One region of the Devosia oryziradicis genome, then DNA from elsewhere that is predicted to be linked to it. Evidence: predicted binding sites of a transcription regulator. Region 1 holds the regulator's gene; each other region holds the start of a gene.

Region 1 (3,277 bases):
ATGGACGGTTATGCCCTGCGGGCGGCCGACGTGGTCGAGGGGCATCGCCTCTCCCTCATCGGCACATCGCAGGCTGGTGCCGGCTTTTCCGGACGGGTCGCCCCAGGTGAGGCCGTCCGCATCTTCACCGGAGCTCCGGTGCCAGAGGGCGCCGATACCGTCATCATGCAGGAAGAGGCCCTCGTCGACGGCAGCCATGTTTCGTTCACGGCGCCCGCGCGTCCCGGTCACAGCGTGCGGCCGCGGGGTAACGATTTTGCGCGCGGTCAACAGCTGATCGCGCCGGGCACACGCATGGGTGCGATGCAATTGTCGGTAGCTGCCGCTGCCAACAGCGCCATACTTAACGTCGCCAGGCGCCCGCGCATCGCCCTGCTGGCCACTGGGGACGAACTGGTTCTGCCAGGCGACCCACTGGGACCCGACCAGATCGTCGCCTCCAACAGCTACGGCCTCGCCCCCCTGCTCTCCCCCTATGCGCAGAGCGTTGATGATCACGGCATCGTCGGGGATGAGCGGGCAAAACTGCGCTCGAAGCTGGCGGACATCTTTGCTGGCGACCTCGATATCCTGATCACGACGGGCGGCGCCAGCGTCGGCGACCATGATATCGTCCAGGAGCTCCTGCTCGAGATGGGCGTGACCCTGGACTTCTGGCGCATCAACATGCGGCCGGGCAAGCCGCTGATGTTTGGCACCCGTGGCAAAACCCTGGTTTTCGGCCTGCCGGGTAATCCGGTATCGGCCATGGTCACGGCGATCGTCTTCATCAAGCCCGCTCTCCGCCGCTGGCTTGGATACGCTGAACCACCAACCTGGCGGTTGCCGCTCGCCGCCGCAACGCCGCCAAATACCGCGCGACGCCATTTCATGCGCGCCCGCCTCGTGCACACGCCCAACGGCCCGCAGCTCGAACCGATCGCCCAGACCGACAGCGGACACACCTCGTCCCTGGGCGGCGCCAACATGTTGATCATCCAGCCAGAGGGTGATCCGGGGCAACCTGCGGGAACCACAATCGAAGCCCTGTCCATCGACGCGTTCTGACAGTCCAACTGGGCGCTAGACTGGTGCGTCAGCAAGCATATTGCGGAACATAACTGGAACACATATAGTCGTTCTGCCTATGTTCCGATTCTCTCCCCGAGGGGCCCATGCTGACGCGCAAACAACACGAGCTGCTGATGTTCATCCACGAACGGATGAAGGAAAGCGGCATCCCGCCATCATTCGATGAGATGAAGGATGCGCTCGATCTGGCGTCCAAGTCGGGCATTCATCGGCTGATTACGGCGCTGGAGGAGCGCGGCTTCATCCGCCGCCTGCCCAACCGGGCCAGGGCGCTCGAGGTAGTCAAGCTTCCCGATTCGATGAACCCGTCGCTGGGCGGCCGCAAGGCGCGCTTCGAGCCATCGGTCATCGAGGGCAATCTGGGCAAGGTGGCTTCGCCGCCCTCGCGTATTTCGGCGACCGAGGACTATGTTCGACCCGTCGCCATTCCGGTCATGGGCCGGATTGCGGCCGGTACGCCGATCGAGGCGATCCAGAGCCACTCTCACACCATCATGGTTCCGCCCGAAATGCTGGGTGCCGGCGAGCACTACGCGCTCGAAGTACGCGGCGACTCCATGATCGATGCCGGCATTTTTGATGGCGATACCGTCTTGATCAAGAAGCAGGACCAGGCCTCGACCGGCGAGATCATCGTGGCCTTGGTCGACGACGAGGAAGCCACGCTCAAGCGCCTGCGCCGCAAGGGCAATACGGTGGCGCTCGAAGCGGCGAACCCGGCCTACGAAACCCGCATCTTCCCACCCGACCGGGTCAAGGTGCAGGGCCGCCTGGTTGGCCTGCTGCGGAAATATTGATGCGCGCCGCCTGGCTGGGTGCCTTGCTGCTGCTGGCCCTGCCGGCGGGACCTGCGCTCGCCCAGGAGGCAAGCGTGAAGGAGACCCGCTGCTGGGTGGGTGACGTGACCTTTTCACCGGGCGCTGGAATCAATGCGGGTGAGTCTGTCTCCATCTGCCAGGCTGGCACTGGCTGGCAAAAAGCCGAGGCCGGGGCGCCGGTCATCGGCTGCCTGCTCGAGGGCGAATTGTCTTCGGTCGGCGCCGTGGTGGGCATTCGCAACAACGACACGCTCTTGCTGCAATGCGATGTCAGCGGTCGCTGGGTGACCATCGGCAGCGATGGCCAGGGATTCGGGCTGACGCTTTTGCGCTGAATGAGTGCTGTCTTTGCCGACGGGTCGCCAGCCTCGAAGAGCGCCCACCGTTGCGGAATTTTGCGATCCCAACCAGCTCTGGCTCTGCGCCGCCAGCATGGTTCGAACGAGACTATTGAGGACGGAGCAGGACTGGTTCTGCTTGGCATTTGGGGCCGCCGAAACGGTAAAGCGCAGTATCTGCAAACTCTTACTGGTGGCCATCTTGCAGAACGATCCGTTCCATGCCACATAGGTACCATACGTTTTCAGCCTAAGTCGGCTGCCTGACGCCGGCCAAGCCGGTCCGTGGCTTCCTTCTCGACCATGCGAACGTTATGTCCCCTTGGCATGTTGCCATCGGATAACCGCTCGTTACGAGCATAAAGGAACCTATCATGGCCCTCATCACCGGCACCGTGAAATTCTTCAACACCACCAAGGGCTTCGGCTTCATCTCGCCCGAAGACGGTGGCAAGGACGCCTTCGTCCACATCTCCGCCGTTCAGCGTTCGGGCCTGCAGGGCCTCTACGAGAACGACAAGGTGACCTACGAGCTGGAAACCGGCCGCGACGGCAAGCAGTCCGCGACCAACCTGACCCTGCTCTAGTCTCCATTGCAAGACGAGCGCGCTTCGGCGCCGCTCACGAGAGGCCATCGCGAAACCAGCGGTGGCCTTTTTGTTTGTCCTTGGCCGGTTCCTGCCCGAAAGCCCCCAGCGCTTCGTCTGGACTGAAGAGCCGCGAACGGGGATGGGCGATACAGCGCAAGAAAAGCAAAGGGGCCCGCACGTGGCGCGAGCCCCCTCCTTGTTACGCTTCGGCGCGATCAGTGGTTGTCGCGCGGCACGCCGTTGGTCTGGGCAATGCGCTGGTACTTCTCTGCCGGCTTGAGGATGGCGCCTTCGCCCAGCTGGCCGACGATGCCGCGCTGGATTTCCTGCCACGGCGTCTGGTGCTTGGGATACTTGTAGCCACCCATCGATTCCAGATCCGCACGCCGCTTGGCGATCTCCTCGTCCGAGATCAGGATATTGGCCTGACCCTTGTTGAGATCGATCCGTACCCGGTCGC
Region 2 (3,277 bases), 300 kb from region 1:
GGCGAGGCTGACCATCCAAGCCAGTTGCTGAGCCTGTTCGATCCGCGGCCGCGCAGCCAGATGATGGCGACCACCATCGCCGCGGTGGCCGGCGAAGCGCTGGCCATGGCTGCCATCGCGCGACAGCGGCGTGTGATCGAAGCGCAGAACAAGACCATCGCTGATTTCACCGCCCTCGAGGAGCAGCGACGCACCCTGTTCGACCGGGCGTCTGCAACGGCCCGCATCGGCATCTGGCAGTGCAATCTCAGCGACGACAGCCTGCTCTGGACCAATGGCGTTTACGACCTGTTCGAAATCCCGCGAAACACACCGGTGACTCGCGAACTGGCGTTGGCCTGCTACCCTGAGCTGTCGCGCCAGCGCATGGAGGCGGCGCGTGCCCATGCCATCGCCAATTGCAGCGATTTCGCGCTCGACCTCGAGATCATCACGGTCAAGGGCAATCGCCGGTGGATGCGCCTGACGGGGGCGGTGGAAAGCCGCGACGGGGTGGCCCATCGCGTCTTCGGCATGAAGCAGGACATTACCGAGGAAAAGCTGCTGGCCGATCGCACCCGCTACCTGGCCGAGTTCGACGTGATGACGGGCCTCGCCAACCGGAGCCAGTTCCAGGCGCGCCTGGCAGAGCTGGACAGTGGCAGCGCCCAGTTTGGCGCCTTGCTGCTGGTGGACCTCGACGGCTTCAAGCAGATCAACGATACCCATGGCCACGCCGTTGGCGACGACTGTCTGCGGGAGACCGCACGGCGCCTGGTCGAATGCTGCATCGGCGCCGCGCTGGTGGCCCGCATTGGTGGCGATGAGTTTGCCGTTTTGCTCAAGGCCGATCTCCCCCGCCAGGATGGCCTAGCGCTGGCCCAGGGCATCGTGGACACGATGCGCCGCCCGGCGCTGGCGCAAGGTCGAACGCTCCGCATCAGTGCGTCCGTGGGCGTGGCGCAATATGGCGGCGGCTCGGCCGAGGAACTGTTCCACCAGGCCGATACCGCGCTCTATGCCGCCAAGGCGGCCGGTCGGGACACCAGCCGCAGCTTCGCCGCCTGAGCTCAGGCGGTGGTGGCCGTCTCGTCCTCGCTCTTGGGCCGTTAGGGTATGATTCTGTGATCTGGCGCAGGTTCGCCGCGCCGGATCACTTCATCGAGCTTTGCGCTCAGAACGGGATATCGTCGTCCATGCCGCCGGGCTCGAAGGCCGGCGCATTGGCCCGCGGTCGCTGCCCGCCGCCACCGTTGTCACGTGGGCCACGGAAACCGCCACCATTGTCGACACCGCGGAAGCCGCCATCGCTGTTGCCATAGCCGCCGCCTGCACTGTCGCCGTCGCCACGACCATCGAGCAGCGTCAGGTTCGAGTTGAAGCCCTGGAGCACCACTTCGGTGGAATACTTGTCCTGGCCCGACTGGTCCTGCCACTTGCGTGTCTGCAGCTGGCCCTCGAGATAGACCTTGCTGCCCTTGCGCAGGTAGCTCTCCGCCACGCGCGCCAGGCCTTCCGAGAAGATCACCACGCGATGCCACTCGGTTTTTTCGCGGCGCTCGCCGGTATTCTTGTCTTTCCAGTTCTCCGACGTGGCGACGCTGAGGTTCACCACCTTGCCGCCGCTGGGGAGATTGCGCACCTCGGGATCGGCGCCGAGATTGCCGACCAGGATGACCTTGTTCACGCTGCCTGCCATGGCGAATTCCTTCTTTCAATTCAGTCCCGGTCTGCTTGGTCGCGGGACGCTTACTTACATTGCGCAAGACCCCTGCCCGCCCACAGCGCGGCGCATCTGTCTGGCCTTGTCGAGATGGCCGTCATCCTAGCGCGTCCCGGTGCTCGTTGCGCGCTGGATCAGCATGTTTTGAACACCTAAGACGCCTACGGCTCCAGCTGACACGAGCAGTGTATGTTCTTGTTATGTTCTACGTCAAGCCCCGGAAATGCGTGGGCTGCTGACACGGTTTGTCAGCAGGGGTGGCCGAGAGCATCGCCTCGCGCGGGGGACGATACCGATGGACTATGCCCAGGCTCTCTGGATTTATCTCATCCTGCTCTTTGGCATAATTGTCGTGCCGGGCATGGACATGTTCTTCGTTTTGACCAACGCGCTAACCCGCGGCCGTCGCGCCGGGCTCAGCGCTGTGGCAGGCATCATGCTGGGCGGCGCTGTTCATACCTTGTTCGGCGCGGTCGCAGTCGGCCTGATGACGCAGCTGCCTGGCATGATCTTCCAGGCGATGATCGTGGTCGGGGCGGCCTATATGGCGTGGATCGGCTATACCCTTCTGCGCAGTTCCATCACGGTGGACAATATCGGCGGCGCGTCCACGCGCTCCGACTGGGTCGCCTTCCGCCAGGGGCTGGTCACATGCCTGCTCAATCCCAAGGCCTACCTCTTCGTGCTGGCGGTGTTCCCGCAATTCATGCGACCCGAATTCGGTCAGATCTGGTCGCAGGCATTGGTCATGGGACTGATGACCGTCGGGATGCAATTCCTTGTCTATGGTGCGCTGGCCCTGGCGGCCGGACGGGGCCGTGATGCCCTGGTAGGCCACCCCCAGGTCACCATCTGGATCGGGCGCGGCGCTGGCGCATTGTTCGTCGTGGTGGCGTTGTTCACCGCATGGCATGGACTGACGCAGCATGCGGGCCCTTGACCGAATCTGGATTGTTCCGCTTATGTTCCAGTTGACGAATGGTGCTTTGGCAAGTGGTCCGGGACACGCTAAGGTGACCTCACAGACGGGCCGCCATGCGGATGGACCGCTTGCGAGACGGGCCAGCCAAGCCTATCTGAATGGCTCCCCTGCTCCGATACTCCAACCCGACTTTGCCGCCGCGCCGCTTTTGCGTGCCCCCAGCCATGGACTGATATGATGACGCCAAAGCCCAGCCAGAACCGTGAGATCATTGTGCGCGGCGCCCGCGAACACAATCTCAAGGGCATCGATCTCAAGCTGCCGCGCGACAGCCTCATCGTCATGACGGGCCTGTCGGGTTCGGGCAAGTCCTCCCTAGCCTTCGATACCATCTATGCCGAAGGCCAGCGCCGCTATGTGGAGTCCCTGTCCGCCTATGCCCGCCAGTTTCTCGAAATGATGCAGAAGCCCGACGTCGAGCATATCGAGGGCCTCAGCCCCGCCATCTCCATTGAGCAGAAGACCACGTCGCGTAACCCGCGCTCTACGGTTGGCACCGTCACCGAGATCTACGATTACCTTCGCCTGCTCTTCGCGCGCGTCGGCGTGCCCTATTCGCCGGCCACGGGCCTGCCCATCGAGAGCCAGACCGT
Region 3 (3,277 bases), 260 kb from region 1:
GGTGAACATCAGCGTCGGATCGTTGCGCGGCACCAGCGGGCTCGATGCCACAGCGTGGTGACCATTGCGGGCAAAGTAGTCGACAAAGCTCGAACGGAGGTCGTTTACGCTGGTCATCTAGAGGCTTTCATTACGGAAATTGGCGCCGGGCGCCGTAGACGAGTTCGGCTGGCTTTCTATCGTGCCGCTTGCCGCAATGTCCAGCATTGCGGCGGCAAAGCGACCGTAGCCAAAGAAAAGAGGCACCGCTTGCGCAGTGCCCCTCAAATCCCTGCATGGGAAGAATGATCTCAGTCGTCGTCGCCGGTGTCGTCGTCGCCGCCGGCTACCAGCAGCACTTCGCCAAGCAGGCCCGAGCTTTCGCGCACACCCTGCTCGATCGTGCTGGCAATCGCCGGGTTGTCCTTGAGGAACTGCCGCGAATTCTCACGGCCCTGCCCCAGGCGCTGGCTATCCCACGAGAACCAGGCGCCGGACTTCTCGATGATGCCGGATTTGACACCCAGATCGAGCAGCTCGCCGGTCTTGGAAATGCCTTCGCCATACATGATGTCGAACTCGACCTGACGGAAGGGCGGGGCCAGCTTGTTCTTGACCACCTTCACACGGGTCTGGTTGCCCACGATCTCCTCGCGATCCTTGAGCGCGCCAATGCGGCGGATGTCGAGGCGCACCGAAGCATAGAACTTGAGCGCATTGCCGCCGGTGGTAGTTTCGGGCGAGCCATACATCACGCCGATCTTCATGCGGATCTGGTTGATGAAGATGACGAGGCACTTCGACTTGGAGATGGACGAGGTGAGCTTGCGCATGGCCTGGCTCATCAGCCGGGCCTGGAGACCCGGCAAGGCATCGCCCATTTCGCCTTCGAGTTCAGCCCGCGGCGTGAGCGCCGCAACCGAATCGACCACCAGCACGTCGATGGCGCCGGAACGGACCAGCGTATCGGTGATTTCGAGGGCCTGTTCGCCGGCATCGGGCTGCGAGATCAGCAGGTCATCCACATTGACGCCGAGCTTGCGGGCATAGACCGGATCGAGCGCATGCTCTGCGTCGACAAAGGCACAGATACCGCCAGCCTTCTGGGCCTCGGCGATGACATGCAGCGCCAGCGTGGTCTTGCCCGAGCTTTCCGGCCCGAAGATTTCGACGATACGGCCCTTGGGCAGGCCGCCAATGCCCAGCGCGATATCGAGGCCCAGCGAGCCGGTCGAGATCGATTCGACCTCGATGGCCGAAGCCTCGCCAAGGCGCATGATCGAACCCTTGCCGAAATTCCGCTCGATCTGTCCTAGCGCGGCAGCAAGAGCCTTGTCCTTATCCATCGAACCACCTTCAACTACACGAAGCGGGGCATTCGCCATTTGGTCTCTCCTTATTCCACGCTCCGGGAGGCTGCGCAACGCGCCGACACCTGATGTGGCCATGCATTGAATGTGCCTCATTTGTTCTCATCTTGTTCCGTTTCTGTCAAGACAAAATGAGAACATCGAGGCATGCCGGAGAATCGCGCATCGCTACGACAGAGTGTGTCAGTAGCCCCGCCGACGGGCAGGCGTTCAATAAGTATGATTTTTGACTTGCCTCGCTGACCCCTATTGCGCTTTATGCCTGCAAACGCGCCCAACGGGCCCAGCGCAGGAGCCGCGCCATGAACCTGATCCAGTTTTTCGACCACAATGGCGCACGCGCCGTCGGCGCCGTCGACAATGGGGTAACCCGTGTCGTCAACGGTGCCACCAGCGTCTACGAGCTGGCCATGGCCGCGCTTTCCCGCCAAGGTGGCCTGGGTGCCCTGGTTGCCGATCAGGGCCTGGGCGCCACTCTTGATCGTGAGGCCATCCTCGCCGAGGGCCGCATGCTGGCGCCGATCGATCATCCCGATCCGGCCCATCTCTACCTCACCGGCACCGGCCTCACCCATCTTGGCTCGGCGGCAACGCGCGACGCCATGCACACTGCCAATAGCGGCGCAGCCGAAACCGGTCTCACGGACACCATGAAGATGTTCCGCATGGGCCTTGAAGGCGGCAAGCCCGCCGATGGCCTCAAGGGCGTGCAGCCGGAATGGTTCTACAAGGGCAACGGCTACTCGGTCGTCAACCCGGGCCACCCCATCCCGTCCCCGGGCTTTGCGCTCGACGCCGGCGAAGAACCTGAGATCGCCGGCGTCTACCTGATCGACCAGAACGGCCAGCCGCGTCGGCTCGGTTTTGCCCTGGCCAACGAGTTCTCCGATCACGTGACCGAGCGCATCAACTACCTCTACCTTGCCCACTCCAAGCTGCGCGCCTGCGCCTTCGGCCCCGAACTGCGCATCGGCGACCTGCCGGCCCATATCGAGGGCAAATCGCGCATCTGGCGCGATGGCAAGGTACTCTGGGAAAAGCCGTTCCTGTCGGGTGAGGACAATATGAGCCACACCATCGCCAATCTCGAATATCACCACTTCAAGTATGACCTGTTCCGGCGGCCGGGCGATGTGCATGTCCACATGTTCGGCACGGCCACGCTGAGCTTCGCCGACGGCATCAAGACCCAGCCGAACGACATCTTCGAGATCGAAGAAGCCCAGTTCGGCGCCCCCCTGCGCAACCCTGTCCGCACCGAAACCGAGCATCCGGTGATCGTAGGCAACCTCTATTGATCTTGCCGCAAACCACCTAACATGTCAGTTATCCCTCCGCCGTTTGGAGGGATGACATGACTGCTCGCACATTCGAAAAGCGACGGGTTGGACGCACCGACCTGCAGGTGACCACGCTGGGCCTGGGGGGCGCCTCCCTTGCTGGTATCTTCTCCGCCGTTCCCGCCGAGCAGGCCCGCGCCACGGTATCCCATGCGCTGGACGTGGGGATAAACTACGTCGATACCGCCCCGCAATATGGCCTGGGCCGCTCCGAGCACCTGATGGGTGACGTCTTGCGCGAGCGCCGCGAGGACGTGGTGCTGTCGAGCAAGGTCGGACGCCTGCTCAAGCCTGTGAGCGCCGCCGAGCAGGACAAGGGCAACTGGGTCGATCCCCTGCCCTTCAACCAGCTCTACGACTATTCGTACGATGCCGTCATGCGCTCGTTCGAGGACAGCCAGCAGCGGCTCGGGCTCGAGAAGATCGACATTCTCTATGTCCACGACATCGGCGTCGCGACCCATGGCGTCGAGGGCAACAAGCCGCTCTGGGCACAGCTGGCGGGTGGCGGCTACAAGGCGCTGCGCGAACTGCGCGACGCCGGCGTGGTCAAGGCCATCGGCCTGGGTGTCAACGAGTGGGAAGTGC

What was found. The regulator LexA, encoded in region 1, represses DNA repair genes until DNA is damaged. The targets are predictions, from matches to a motif close to TGTTCNNNNTGTGTTCNG.
Region 2: the regulator LexA is predicted to act here: its motif matches at 1,893-1,910, upstream of ssb (single-stranded DNA-binding protein).
Region 3: the regulator LexA is predicted to act here: its motif matches at 1,447-1,464, upstream of recA (recombinase RecA).

Annotation. Positions count from the first base shown of each region.
Region 1 covers NZ_CP068047.1:2,240,258-2,243,534, reverse strand. Annotated here, with positions in the region: gene JI749_RS11245 (molybdopterin molybdotransferase MoeA) at 1-1,047, shown strand, start outside; gene lexA (transcriptional repressor LexA) at 1,155-1,868, shown strand; gene JI749_RS11235 (hypothetical protein) at 1,868-2,224, shown strand; gene JI749_RS11230 (cold-shock protein) at 2,602-2,814, shown strand; gene JI749_RS11225 (IlvD/Edd family dehydratase) at 3,033-3,277, opposite strand, start outside.
Region 2 covers NZ_CP068047.1:2,535,487-2,538,763, forward strand. Annotated here, with positions in the region: gene JI749_RS12720 (sensor domain-containing diguanylate cyclase) at 1-1,047, shown strand, start outside; gene ssb (single-stranded DNA-binding protein) at 1,154-1,678, opposite strand; gene JI749_RS12730 (LysE family translocator) at 1,998-2,642, shown strand; gene uvrA (excinuclease ABC subunit UvrA) at 2,862-3,277, shown strand, end outside.
Region 3 covers NZ_CP068047.1:1,979,492-1,982,768, reverse strand. Annotated here, with positions in the region: gene alaS (alanine--tRNA ligase) at 1-117, opposite strand, end outside; gene recA (recombinase RecA) at 291-1,364, opposite strand; gene araD1 (AraD1 family protein) at 1,652-2,647, shown strand; gene JI749_RS09855 (aldo/keto reductase) at 2,704-3,277, shown strand, end outside.